4 regions of the Enterobacter sp. DVT3837 genome follow, and region 3 is predicted to be linked to each of the others. Evidence: predicted binding sites of a transcription regulator. Region 3 holds the regulator's gene; each other region holds the start of a gene.
What was found. Region 3 encodes PurR, which represses purine synthesis genes. Its sites were predicted from a motif close to CANGCAAACGTTTGCNTG; they were not measured.
Positions count from the first base shown of each region.

Region 1: the regulator PurR is predicted to act here: its motif matches at 1,496-1,513, upstream of purT (formate-dependent phosphoribosylglycinamide formyltransferase).
Region 2: the regulator PurR is predicted to act here: its motif matches at 1,307-1,324, upstream of cvpA (colicin V production protein).
Region 4: the regulator PurR is predicted to act here: its motif matches at 2,045-2,062, upstream of purM (phosphoribosylformylglycinamidine cyclo-ligase).

Region 1 is NZ_JBWDLA010000002.1:357,804-361,167, forward strand. It holds gene kdgA (bifunctional 4-hydroxy-2-oxoglutarate aldolase/2-dehydro-3-deoxy-phosphogluconate aldolase) at 1-242, shown strand, start outside; gene purT (formate-dependent phosphoribosylglycinamide formyltransferase) at 284-1,462, opposite strand; gene AC0XWG_RS16600 (tellurite resistance TerB family protein) at 1,633-2,283, shown strand; gene ptrB (oligopeptidase B) at 2,368-3,364, shown strand, end outside.
Region 2 is NZ_JBWDLA010000001.1:2,876,473-2,879,836, reverse strand. It holds gene purF (amidophosphoribosyltransferase) at 1-729, opposite strand, end outside; gene cvpA (colicin V production protein) at 763-1,251, opposite strand; gene dedD (cell division protein DedD) at 1,417-2,115, opposite strand; gene folC (bifunctional tetrahydrofolate synthase/dihydrofolate synthase) at 2,105-3,364, opposite strand, start outside.
Region 3 is NZ_JBWDLA010000002.1:1,133,005-1,136,368, reverse strand. It holds gene punC (purine nucleoside transporter PunC) at 1-352, opposite strand, end outside; gene punR (DNA-binding transcriptional activator PunR) at 467-1,378, shown strand; gene purR (HTH-type transcriptional repressor PurR) at 1,396-2,421, opposite strand; gene cydH (cytochrome bd-I oxidase subunit CydH) at 2,719-2,808, shown strand; gene AC0XWG_RS20350 (MFS transporter) at 2,972-3,364, shown strand, end outside.
Region 4 is NZ_JBWDLA010000001.1:2,757,465-2,760,828, forward strand. It holds gene ppk1 (polyphosphate kinase 1) at 1-104, opposite strand, end outside; gene purN (phosphoribosylglycinamide formyltransferase) at 309-950, opposite strand; gene purM (phosphoribosylformylglycinamidine cyclo-ligase) at 947-1,984, opposite strand; gene AC0XWG_RS13690 (6-phospho-beta-glucosidase) at 2,251-3,364, shown strand, end outside.

The DNA.
Region 1 (3,364 bases), 780 kb from region 3:
TCTTCCCGGCAGAAGCGAACGGCGGCACCAAAGCGCTGCAGGCGATTGCGGGTCCATTCGCTCAGGTTCGTTTCTGCCCGACGGGTGGCATCTCTCCTGCTAACTACCGTGACTACCTGGCACTGAAAAGCGTGCTGTGCATCGGTGGTTCATGGCTGGTTCCGGCGGATGCGCTGGAAGCGGGCGACTGGGATCGCATTACTAAACTGGCTCGTGAAGCGGTTGAAGGTGCGCAGCAGTAAGTTATACGCAGCATGAAAAACGGGCCATTCGGCCCGTTTTTTTATCCTCTTACGCTAACAGCTGCGGAGGCTGTTTTCGCTCTCGCCACGGCGTCTTCTACGTTATCCCCGGTGGATAATGCTACGCCAAGACGACGCGTGCCGTCGATCTCCGGTTTACCGAATAAACGCACCTGTAACCCTGCACCTACTGCGCCGTCGACGTTATCAAACGTGACATTCTGGCTGGTTAATTGCGGCAGGATCACTGCGGAAGCGGCCGGGCCGTACTGACGGATGCCACCAACAGGCAATCCGAGGAACGCGCGTACGTGCAGGGCGAACTCAGAGAGATCCTGCGAAATCAGCGTCACCATGCCGGTGTCATGCGGGCGAGGTGAGACTTCGCTGAAAATAACCTCATCTCCGCAGACGAAAAGCTCTACGCCAAACAGGCCATAGCCGCCCAGCGCGAGTACGGTTTTACGGGCGATCGCCTGCGCACGTTCCAGTGCCAGGGCACTCATCTGCTGCGGCTGCCAGGATTCACGGTAATCGCCATCTTCCTGACGGTGGCCAATTGGGTCACAGAAATGGACGCCATCAATGGCGCTGACGGTCAACAGAGTGATCTCGAAATCAAATTTCACGACACCTTCGACAATCACGCGACCCGCTCCGGCACGACCACCTTGCTGGGCATAATCCCACGCGTTATCCAGGGTGCTGCTGTCGCGAATAAAGCTCTGTCCTTTTCCGGAGGAGCTCATCACCGGCTTAACGATGCACGGGTAGCCAATCTCCTCGACGGCTTTCAGGAATGCGGCCTTATCGCCAGCAAACCGATAGCTCGACGTGGGGAGCCCCAGCTCTTCCGCTGCCAGACGACGAATACCTTCCCGGTTCATGGTCAGTTTTGCCGCTTTGGCACAGGGCACCACGCGCTGGCCTTCCTGTTCAAGAGCGATCAGCGTATCGGTGGCGATGGCTTCAATTTCCGGGACCACGAAATCGGGTTTCTCCTGCGTAATCAGTGCCCGTAGGGCATCGCCATCCAGCATGTTAATCACATAAGAACGATGGGCGACGTGCATGGCAGGAGCATCGGCGTAACGGTCTACGGCAATCACTTCCACACCTAAACGCTGACATTCAATGGCGACCTCTTTACCAAGTTCGCCCGATCCCAACAGCATCACACGCGTCGCTGCTGGTCGCAGCGCAGTGCCTAAACGAGTCATAACATTCCCCCTGAAAAAGATGCGCGCAGTATAAACGAAAACGTTTGCGTGTGTCTTGTGCAGGGCTAAGGGAGGGGGAAGAAATTTGCGCATCTTTAGCCCATCCAGACATTTCCTGACGCCTGCTCGCTTACGCTGTGAAATATGTTCACCGTTAAGTGAGGGAAACCATGTCTGGTTGGTTAAATCAGTTGCAATCGCTGTTAGGACAGAAAGCATCGTCGTCTGGCGAGCAGGGGCTCAGTAAACTATTGGTTCCCGGCGCACTTGGCGGGCTGGCAGGCCTTTTAGTCGCGAATAAATCCTCACGTAAGCTGCTGGCAAAATATGGTACTGGCGCGTTGCTGGCCGGTGGCGGGGCCATCGCAGGCACCGTACTATGGAATAAATACAAAGACAGGGTACGGGCTGCACACTGCGATGAACCGCATTATAGCGAGCACACCTCGCCGCTGGATCTGCGTACCGAACGATTGATCCTTGCGCTGGTCTTTGCCGCGAAGAGTGACGGGCATATTGACGATAAAGAACGGTCGGCGATTGAGCAGCAGCTTCGCGAAGCCGGTGTTGAAGAGAAGGGCAGAGCCCTGGTGGCGCAGGCGATTGAACAGCCGCTCGATCCACAGCGTCTTGCGCAGAGTGTGAAGAATGAGGAAGAGGCGCTTGAACTCTATTTTCTCAGCTGTGCCGCCATTGATATCGACCACTTTATGGAACGTAGCTACCTCAATGCCCTCGGCGATGCGTTGAAGATCCCGCAGGATGTACGCGAGGGTATTGAGCAGGATATCCGGGAACAAAAAAAAGCGTTACAGGGATAGCGTCGCGGCTGAGAAACTGTTTCGCTTGCATCATGCGTGGGTTTTGCCAACCTTATAGGGTGTAAAACTTAAAAGAATGATGACATGCCACCGAAAGCCCGACGTACTCCTTATGCGATCACCACGCATGGCGATACGCGTATAGACAACTATTACTGGCTACGGGACGATTCTCGCTCCCGGCCAGAGGTGCTCGACTACCTGCACGAGGAAAACGACTATGGCCGCAAGGTCATGTCCAGCCAGCAGGCACTTCAGGATCAACTGCTGAATGAAATGGTGCAGCGCATTCCTCAGCATGATATCTCCGCGCCCTGGACCAAAAATGGCTATCGCTATCGTCATATCTACGAGCCCGGCAACGAGTATCCCATCTACCAACGACAACCCGTGTTAAGTGCCGAATGGGATGAGTGGGAGATTTTGCTGGATGCCAACCAGCGCGCCGCCCACAGCGAATTTTATACGCTGGGTGGCATGTCCATTTCACCTGACAACACGATTATGGCGCTGGCTGAGGACTACCTCTCCCGCCGTCAGTATGGCCTGCGTTTTCGCAATCTGGACACCGGGAACTGGTATCCTGAAATGCTGGAAAATGTCTCCCCGGATTTTGTCTGGGCGAATGATTCCGAGACCGTCTACTACGTCAAAAAGCATGCGTCCACGCTACTGCCTTATCAGGTGTGGCGACATACCGTAGGGACGGGTTCTGCCGATGACGAACTGGTCTATGAAGAGAAAGACGAAACGTTTTATGTCAGCCTGCATAAAACCTCCTCACGCCACTATGTGATTATTTTCCTCGCCAGCGCGACGACGTCTGAGGTTTTGCTGCTGGACGCCGAACTACCTGATGCCCAGCCGCTCTGTTTTCTGCCGCGTCGCAAGGATCATGAGTACAGTCTGGATCACTTCCAGCACAGTTTTTATTTGCGCTCTAATCGCGAGGGCAAAAACTTTGGTCTCTATAAAACCAAAGTGCGCGATGAGCGCAAGTGGGAGGTGCTTATTCCCGCGCGGGAGCAAGTGATGCTGGAAGGGTTCACTCTGTTTACCGACTGGCTGGTGGTGGAAGAGC
Region 2 (3,364 bases), on a different contig from region 3:
CTGGCGGGTAAACAGCTGCCCCTTCTCAGTAATGTAGACCGCTTCACCCGGGGCTACGTCACGCAGGAATTCGAAGCCCAGGGTATCCAGCGCCACGCTCTCAGAGGCAACCATATATTCGGTACGACCATCGCCAAGGTCGCGCTTGCCGAGCACCAGGGGACGAATGCCGTTTGGATCGCGGAAGGCCACCATGCCATGACCGATGATCATCGCCACGCAGGCATATGCGCCGCGGATCTGGCGGTTTGTGGCAGCAATAGCAGCAAAAATGTTGTCTGCTTCCAGCGGGTAGTGACGGAAATTATCCAGCTCGCTGGCGAACACATTGAGCAGGATTTCAGAATCAGAGGTAGTGTTAATGTGGCGACGTTTCTCTTCGAACAGCTTTTTACGCAGCTCGTGCGCGTTGGTCAGGTTGCCGTTATGGGCAAGGGTAATGCCATACGGTGAGTTGACGTAGAAAGGCTGTGCCTCAGAGGCGCTGGAACTGCCAGCAGTAGGATAACGAACGTGACCGATCCCCATATTACCTTGCAGACGCTGCATATGGCGGGCTTCAAACACATCGTTTACCAGGCCATTCGCCTTACGTAAACGGAAGCAGTTGTTTGCATCAATGGTGATGATACCCGCAGCATCCTGCCCACGGTGCTGAAGCACCGTTAACGCGTCATAAATCGACTGGTTTACCGGCATGAAACCGGCGATACCGACAATACCGCACATTCGTCTTTTCCTCGTTAAGCCACATCTCAGGGTTTATGCCCTGGGCAAAAAACTCGACGAGCTTTGCAGATAGTCAAAGAACCATCTGATGATGAAGCTGAACTCTGGAATGAGCTGCGATTTCTGCCAGTCTTCACTTTTGGAGAACCCGGTGAAGGTATCCAGGAAGAACAAGATCGCGGCTACAATCAGTACGCCTCGTAATGCACCGAAACAGATCCCGAGCACCCTGTCCGTTCCTGACAGACCGGTTTTCTCGACCAGCTGACCTATCACGTAATTCACGATAGCGCCGACAATCAGCGTCGCGATAAACAGCACCGCGATAGCGATTCCATTTCGGACCAGTTCATCTTCAAAGCCCGTGAACCAGACAGACAGGTAAGTGTAGTAATGACTGGCAACAAAGAAAGCACAACCCCATGTCACCAGCGATAACGCTTCACGAACAAAGCCACGGATCAGGCTAACCAGACAGGAAAAACCAATCACCGCAATGATGGCGTAATCAATCCAGACCATATGTGTCCCACGATTTAACGCCCTGTCATCCAGTTCGGGGCGAATTCTAACAGAAAAAGAAAACGTTTGCGTAGGGATTTCCTTCCCGCGCGTAAATAAAAAAGGCGCTGAAAAAATGTTCAACGCCGTGGCCTATCGCCTCTCTCTTTCAGGAGCAGGTCGTACTTAGTTAGCGCTGTAGCTCATCACTACACCACTCAGACCGGAGATCTGCTTCAGCTCGCCGAGCGAACCTTTCAGTTTGTCTTTAGACGCCTCTGGCCCCACGAGGATACGGGTAATTTTACCCTGCACCGGCGTGGAAGGTGAAGTGTAAACACGATACCCCGCACTGCGCAGTTTCCCCACCACCTCATTGACTTTATCCGCATTTTTCAGCGCACCAAGCTGCACAACGTAAGCTTTGCCCGTTGGGGCTGCGGCCTCTTGCTGAGCCGGTTTCGCTGGCGGAGCTGTCTCTGAAGCAGCGGCCAGCTGTTCTGCTGTCTTATCGCGCTGTGGTTTCGGCTGTGGTTTGTCGACCGGCTTCGGTTTTTCAACAGGTTTAGGCTGCTCTACCGGCACTGGGTCGATCTCATTGTTGCTTGTTGCCGCCAGACGGGACGGGTCGAGCGACGGTGCTGCAGCATCGCCCGCACGAACCTCTTCTGCCGCACCTTCCGGTGGTTGAGCAGGAAGTGCTTGCGTTGCCGCAGGCAGCATATCCGGCTCATCGCGGTCACCCGGTTTAGGGACCAGCGGAATAGCGGCAAACTCATCCTGATAATGCTTTTTCTGCCCGTCGAGCAGACCCGGGAGGATAATCACCCCGAGCGCGACCAGCACAATGGTTCCTGTTAAACGGTTCTGAAACTTACTCGCCACCGGTTCTCCCCGCGTCCATCACTTCCATGACATGTGCTACAGTGTGGAATGAGCCACACACCAGCACGGTATCTTCTGGTTTAGCATCCGCCATCGCGGCATGCCAGGCCTGGGCCACGCTATTGTAGATTGCGCCTTTGCCAAGATGTTCCATCAGTTGCTCGGCTGTTGCACCACGCGGCCCCTCCAGAGGAGCACAATACCAGCTATCGACCACACTCTCCATGCAGGCCAGCGTCCCGCCGATATCTTTATCATGAAGCATACCGATAACTGCCAGTACGCGCCCGGTTTTTGGTAACGATTTAAGACGTCCGGCAAGATAAGCCGCCGCATGTGGGTTATGGGCCACATCCAGAATGAGACGTGGTGACTCGCTGACGATCTGGAAACGCCCGGGCAGAATCGCGTTCTGTATACCATCGCGGATCGCCTGCTCGCTGACCGCGAGGCCGCTGGCGCGCAGTGCTGCCAGTGCCGTTGCCGCGTTCGGCTGTGGCACCTGCGGCAGAGGCAGGTTGTCCAGCGCGCCCTGTGCATCGCTAAAGCACCAGGCGTTGTCACGCACTTCATACTGCCAGTCAACGCCGCGGCGCAGCAGACGCGCGCCCTTCTCGTTTGCCACGTCAGCGATGGTGTGTGGCATATCCGGCTCGCCGACCACGGCGGGCTTATTGGCCCGGAAAATACCGGCCTTCTCGCGGCCAATGCTTTCACGGTCCGGTCCCAGCCAGTCGGTATGATCCAGCGCGATGCTGGTGACCACCGCCACATCTGCATCCACCATATTGGTGGCATCAAGACGCCCACCCAGTCCGACCTCAAGGATCACCACATCGAGTTGCGCCTGCTTGAACAGCCATAGCGCCGAAAGCGTACCGTATTCGAAATAGGTTAATGAGATCTCACCGCGCGCGGCTTCAATTTCCGCGAACGAGGTCGTATGTGCCGATTCCGGCAACTCGCTGTTCTGCACGCGAACCCGTTCGGTATAGCGTACCAGGTGTGGAGAGCTGTAAACGCCAACCTTATAACCCGCAGCCATCAGAATGGATTCCAGCGTACGGCAGGTCGTCCCTTTACCGTTGGTGCCCGCGACAGTAAAAACGAAAGGCGCAGGTTTCAGCACATCAAGACGCGCAGCGACCTGGCTTACGCGCTCAAGGCCCATATCAATGGTTTTGCTGTGCAGGTTTTCCAGATAAGAAAGCCACGCGGCCAGGGGCGACGTGGCTTGGGGAATGCTTTT
Region 3 (3,364 bases):
GGGCCTGCCAGGTCACCGCTGCTGCACAGACGCCGACGGCCTGCACAAAGCGCAGCACCAGCAGCCAGGTTGCATCGCGTACCCATAACATACCCAGACAGCCGACGGCAAAAATGCCAAGTCCCAGCAACAGTACTGGTTTACGGCCAAAACGATCTGATAGCGGCCCCCAAAGTAGCTGCGCGAAGGCGAAACCGGCGAGGAACAAACTCAGGCTGGCGCTGATGGCCGCTGCAGGGGTTTGCAAATCTTCCTGCATGGCGGCGAAAGCCGGCAGGTACATATCAGTGGCCAAAAAGCCCAGCACGCTTAAGCCGCCGAGCCAGACTAAAAAACCTTTCCTGGGTTGCATTGTTTTATTCTCCTGAGGAGGCAGGTATACATTGGCGCTGAGTGTAGGGAGTGCAAAGCCGCTTGTGAAACGCTAATATTTGGCGTGTGCATTCAAATTTTTTGCAGGCAGAAAATGTGGTCAGATTATTCTCTTGAAGTGGTCGATGCTGTCGCGCGTAACGGCAGTTTCAGTGGAGCGGCGCAGGAGTTACACCGCGTGCCTTCAGCTATCAGCTATACAGTACGTCAGCTCGAGGAGTGGCTGGCGGTTCCGCTGTTTGAACGGCGACATCGTGATGTGGAATTAACGCCCGCCGGCGCGTGGTTTTTGAAAGAAGGACGTTCTGTCATCAAAAAAATGCAGATCACCCGCGAACAGTGTCAGCAGATCGCTAACGGCTGGCGGGGGCATATTTCCATCGCGGTGGATAATATCGTCAAACCCGAGCGTACCCGGCAAATGATTGTCGACTTCTATCGTCATTTTTCTGACGTCGAATTGCGGGTCTCGCAGGAGGTGTTTAACGGCGTCTGGGATGCGCTGGCGGACGGCAGGGCAGAGATGGCGATCGGGGCCACGCAGGCGATTCCGGTTGGGGGACGTTATGCGTTTCGCGATATGGGGATGCTGAGCTGGAAATGCGTGGTGGCAAGCGATCATCCGCTGGCGGCTCTGGAAGGCCCCTTGAGCGACGATACGCTACGCAACTGGCCATCGCTGGTGCTGGAGGATACGTCCCGTTCATTACCCAAGCGTATCACCTGGCTTCTGGATAACCAGCGGCGGGTGGTTGCACCCGACTGGGAATCGTCGGCGACGTGCCTCAGTGCTGGCTTGTGCGTTGCGATGGTGCCCGTTCATTTTGCGCGGCCGCGAATTGACACCGGAGAGTGGGTTGAGTTGACGCTAGAGAACCCGTTCCCGGATGCGGCCTGTTGCCTCACCTGGCAACAAAATGATGTCTCGCCAGCGATGGCCTGGCTGCTGGATTATCTGGGAGACAGCGAAACGCTAAACCGGGAATGGCTACGGGAGCCAGCTTAACTGGCCCCGTGAAGAGATTACCGGCGGTAGTCGCGGAACGGACCATCCGCAACGGAGCGGCGTTCAATAAGACGCGGGTGAACTTCAATGGACTGTGACTCTTCTCGTTTGTTGACGATCCTGTCCATCAGCATATTAAAGGCGGTTTCACCCAGTGAGTCTTTCGGCTGGTGAATGGTCGTTAATGCCGGCGTAAAGAAGCGCGCGTTACGCACGTTGTCATACCCGATCACAGAAATATCCTGCGGTACACGCAGACCCAGCTCATCGGCAGCACAGAGGGCACCCATTGCCATGATGTCGCCCCCGCAGAAAACGGCGGTCGGACGGTGCTGCTGGGAGACGATCTGCTGCATCGCGCGGTAGCCCGACTCCGGTTCGAAGTCGCCCTGCACGATCCAGTTTTCCGGAACGGTGATCAGCGCTTCTTCCATCGCTTTCATAAACCCAGCCAGACGACCTGCACCGGTATTGCGCTCCAGTGGACCCGGGATCACACCGATCTCGCGGTGACCGCGTTCTATCAGATAACGACCCGCCATATAACCGCCTTCAAAGGCGTTATCGATAACGGAATCGGTGAAGTCCGCGCGGGCTTCACCCCAGTCCATCACCACCATTGGGATATGGCGATACTCTTCCAGCATGGACAGCACAGTTTCCGGATACTCGGAACACATCACCAGCAGGCCATCAACGCGCTTTTGCGCCATCATCGACAGGTAGGCGCGCTGTTTTTCAATGCTGTTCCACGCGTTGCCCAGAATCAGGGTATAGCCTTTTTGAAAACAGTTTTTCTCAACCGCTTCAATGATCTCGGCAAAATAGGCCGCTTCACTGCTGGTCGCCAGCAAACCAATAGACTTGGTGTGATTAACCTTGAGGCTACGCGCAACCGCACTTGGCGAATAGTGCAGTTCTTTGATCGCTGCCCAGACGGCGTTGCGCGTCTCTTCCGCCACAAAGCGGGTTTTGTTAATTACATGTGATACGGTTGTAGTGGAAACGTTTGCGCGTTTTGCTACATCTTTAATTGTTGCCATTAAATGTCACTCCAGACCATATCCTAAACTCCTGAAAAAATTGAAGGTAAACGTTTGCCTTCTCTCACCCTTATCGCGCAATTTTGAATTGCGACACGCCGGGAAAACGACACAGGACGTCAGGAGGGGGTCAATGGCCGGTACGCTAATAAATTTAGCGTGGAATTTTGTCCTATCTTGATGAAAAGGGGAAGAGGTAAAGTGGTTATCCGTTTAAATCCAGGAAGATTTTTGACGTAAATTGTGCAAAAATGAGCAAGCTCACTTTTCGTGGGGGGATTAAAAGGAGAAAAATTGATGAGTTCCGATCTGAAGTTTTCGCTGTTCACCACCGTTATTGTGCTGGCTTTGATTGTCGCAGCGGGTCTGACGGCCGCACTGCACTGATTTACGCGGAGGGAGAGCCTTCTCCCTCCCGATTCCCCTGATTGTTACTTCTCTGGCAAAAATCTTTTGCCATTTTGTTAACTTCTCATTTTTTGTGATTGATGTCATGCTTTCCGCTTCTTTGTTCTGTGTCACCTCATGACACGGCATCCGGAGTTGACGTATGAAAATCAATTTTCCCCTGCTGGCCCTGGCGATTGGCGCTTTTGGGATTGGCACCACTGAATTCTCCCCGATGGGTTTACTGCCTGTTATTGCCAGAGGCGTGGATGTCTCGATCCCTGCCGCAGGGATGTTAATCAGCGCCTACGCTATCGGCGTGATGGTCGGGGCGCCGCTGATGACGCTTCTGCTTTCGCATCGCGCGCGCCGCAATGCGCTGATTTTCCTGATGGCGATTTTCACCCTGGGCAACGTGCTTTCCGCCATTTCGCCGGACTACACCACATTGATGCTGTCCCGCATTCTGACCAGCCTTAACCACGGCGCGTTCTTTGGGCTGGGGTCGGTCGTAGCCGCAAGCGTGGTGCCAAAACACAAGCAGGCGAGTGCCGTG
Region 4 (3,364 bases), on a different contig from region 3:
CGCTCGATCAGCGGGTTACTTTTGTCAGCCGCTTCCTGGAGTACACGTTCGTTGAATGCTAACCAGCTTAGCTCTTTCTCGATATATAACTTTTCCTGACCCATTACAGCTCACACTCCAGTTCAATCACAGGACGTGGTAAATCCGTCTCGTCCTTATTATGGCGAGCATTTCCACGATATGTCCAACAGTGCCAGAAAAGTATGACAGTTATTTTTTTTGTTGGGGATTTTAGAGGGTTGGAGAAGGGAATATCGGGTAATGCAATTTGCAGGTCGGGTAAGCGTAGCGCCACCCGACATAACACACTACTCTTCGGCCGCATAACCCTGCGGGGGTAACTTCACGCCGTCGAGCCAGGCAGCGCCATCGCGCATCTCCAGACGCCCGTCGACAAACCAGCTTACCACCAGCGGATAAATGGCATGTTCCTGGACCTGTACGCGTTCGGTCACGTCTTCTTCGTTATCGCCGTCAAAGACCGGCACTTTCGCCTGCAGGATCACCGGGCCACCATCCAGTTCGTCGGTAACGAAATGCACGGAGGTACCATGCTCTTCATCGCCGTTTTCCAGAACCTGACGATGGGTGTGCAAGCCAGGATACTTCGGCAGCAAAGAAGGGTGGATATTCAGCAGGCGTCCAGCATAGTGCTCAACAAAAGCCGGGCTCAGGATACGCATATAGCCCGCCAGCACCACGACATCAGGCGCGTAGGCATCAATTTCCTGAACCAGCTCGCGGTCAAAGGCTTCACGCCCTGCGAACTGGCTGGCTTCCAGCGCGTGCGCGGGAATACTCGCTTCCCGGGCACGCTCAAGGCCGAACGCGTCGGCCTTGTTGCTGAATACTGCCCGAATGGTGCCATTGATCTTCTTCTGTTTGCAGGCGTCAATTATTGCCTGCAAATTGCTTCCGTTACCGGAAATGAGCACCACGATGTTTTTCATTCAATGACCACACGTTGTTCGGAATCGGAAGCTTTAATAGTACCGATTTTCCACGCGTTTTCACCTTTCTCTGTCAGCAGTTTAACCGCTTTATCCGCTTCGCTCGCGGGCAGGGCTATCACCATACCTACACCGCAGTTAAAGGTGCGGTACATTTCGTGAGAACTGACGTTGCCTGCGGTTTGCAGCCAGTTAAACACGGACGGCCACTGCCAGGAGGATTCGTCGATCACGGCCTGGGTGTTGTCCGGCAGAACGCGCGGAATGTTTTCCCAGAAGCCGCCGCCGGTCAGGTGGGCAATCGCATGAACGTCGACGTTCTCGATCAGTTCCAGCACGTTTTTCACGTAAATGCGGGTTGGAGCCAGCAGGTGATCGGCAAGCGGTTTGCCATCCAGTTCAGTGGTCTGTGGGTCGCAACCGCTGACTTCGATGATTTTACGTACCAGAGAGTAGCCGTTAGAGTGCGGGCCGCTGGATGCCAGTGCGATCAGGACATCACCATCAGCCACTTTGCTGCCGTCGATAATTTCTGATTTTTCTACCACGCCGACGCAGAAACCAGCGACGTCATAATCTTCGCCGTGATACATGCCTGGCATTTCTGCGGTTTCACCGCCGACCAGCGCGCAGCCTGACTGCAGACACCCTTCGGCAATACCGTTAATCACGCTGGCTGCGGTATCCACGTCCAGTTTACCGGTCGCGTAATAATCGAGGAAGAACAGCGGTTCAGCACCCTGAACGACCAGGTCATTCACACACATCGCGACCAGATCGATACCGATCGTGTCATGACGTTTTAAATCCATCGCCAGGCGCAGTTTTGTACCTACACCATCAGTACCCGAGACCAGAACAGGTTCACGATATTTTTGCGGCAGCGCGCACAGTGCGCCGAATCCACCCAGACCACCCATCACTTCCGGGCGGCGGGTTTTTTTCACCACACCTTTGATTCGGTCAACCAGCGCATTACCTGCGTCAATATCAACACCGGCATCTTTGTAGCTGAGAGAAGTTTTGTTGGTCACGGCTCAAGTCCCCACGCGATTGCATAGCTAGTAAGAAAAATCGGCGCAATTCTAACAGTCCAGGCAAACGTTTGCGAGCCTATTCTCGGTGAGACGATTTTTTTTTCTGTGCGGCCTGCCAATGTGTCCAAACTTGAGTCTGTTCACGAAAATGAAACCGGTTTCGGTTTTCTCCTTGCAACAGGAATCACCTTTGCACATCATTCAGATGAAACCGGTTTCTGTAATTGTTTTTGCAGAAAATAACGCAGAATGAGGGAAAGAGAATGTCAGGATTTAAAGAAGGTTTTCTGTGGGGTGGTGCGGTTGCGGCGCATCAGCTGGAAGGGGGCTGGAAAGAGGGTGGAAAAGGCGTTAGCGTTGCCGATGTCATGACCGCGGGCGCGCATGGCGTGCCGCGTGAAATCACCAACGGCGTGTTGCAGGGGAAAAATTACCCTAACCATGAAGCCATCGACTTCTACCATCGTTATAAAGAAGACATCAAACTCTTTGCCGAGATGGGGTTCAAATGCTTCCGCACTTCGATAGCCTGGACGCGGATCTTCCCGAAAGGGGATGAGCTGGAACCTAACGAGGCTGGCCTGAAATTCTATGACGATCTGTTCGACGAGTGCCTGAAGCACGGCATCGAGCCGGTCATCACGCTCTCTCACTTCGAGATGCCTTTCCATCTGGTCACCGAATACGGCGGCTGGCGTAACCGTAAACTGATCGATTTCTTTGTCCGTTTCTCAAAAGTGGTTTTCCAGCGTTATCAGCACAAAGTGAAGTACTGGATGACCTTTAACGAGATCAACAACCAGGCGAACTTCCACGAAGACTTTGCGCCGTTTACCAACTCCGGGTTGAAGTATGAGCTGGGCGAAGACCGTGAGCCGGTGATGTTCCAGGCCGCGCACTATGAGCTTGTAGCCAGTGCACTGGCGGTAAAAGCGGGGCGTGAGATTAACCCGTCGCTGCAAATCGGCTGCATGATTGCCATGTGCCCGATTTATCCTCTGACCTGTGCCCCGGACGATATGATGATGGCGATGAACGCCATGCACCGTCGCTACTGGTTCACTGACGTTCACGTACGCGGCAAGTATCCGCAGCACCTGCTCAACTACTTTGAGCGTCGTGGCTTTGCGTTGGATATTACCGAAGAAGATAAAGCCGCACTTAAGCAGGGATGTGTGGACTACATCGGATTCAGCTATTACATGTCCTTCGCCACCAAAGCGACGGCTGACAACCCGCAGCTGGATTACGACGAGAGCAAGAGCCTGGTCTCCAACCCATATGTGCAGAAATCCGACTGGGGCTGGCAGATTGACCCGGTTGGGCTGCGTTACTCCCTGAACTGGTTCTGGGATCACTACCAGTTGCCGCTGTTCA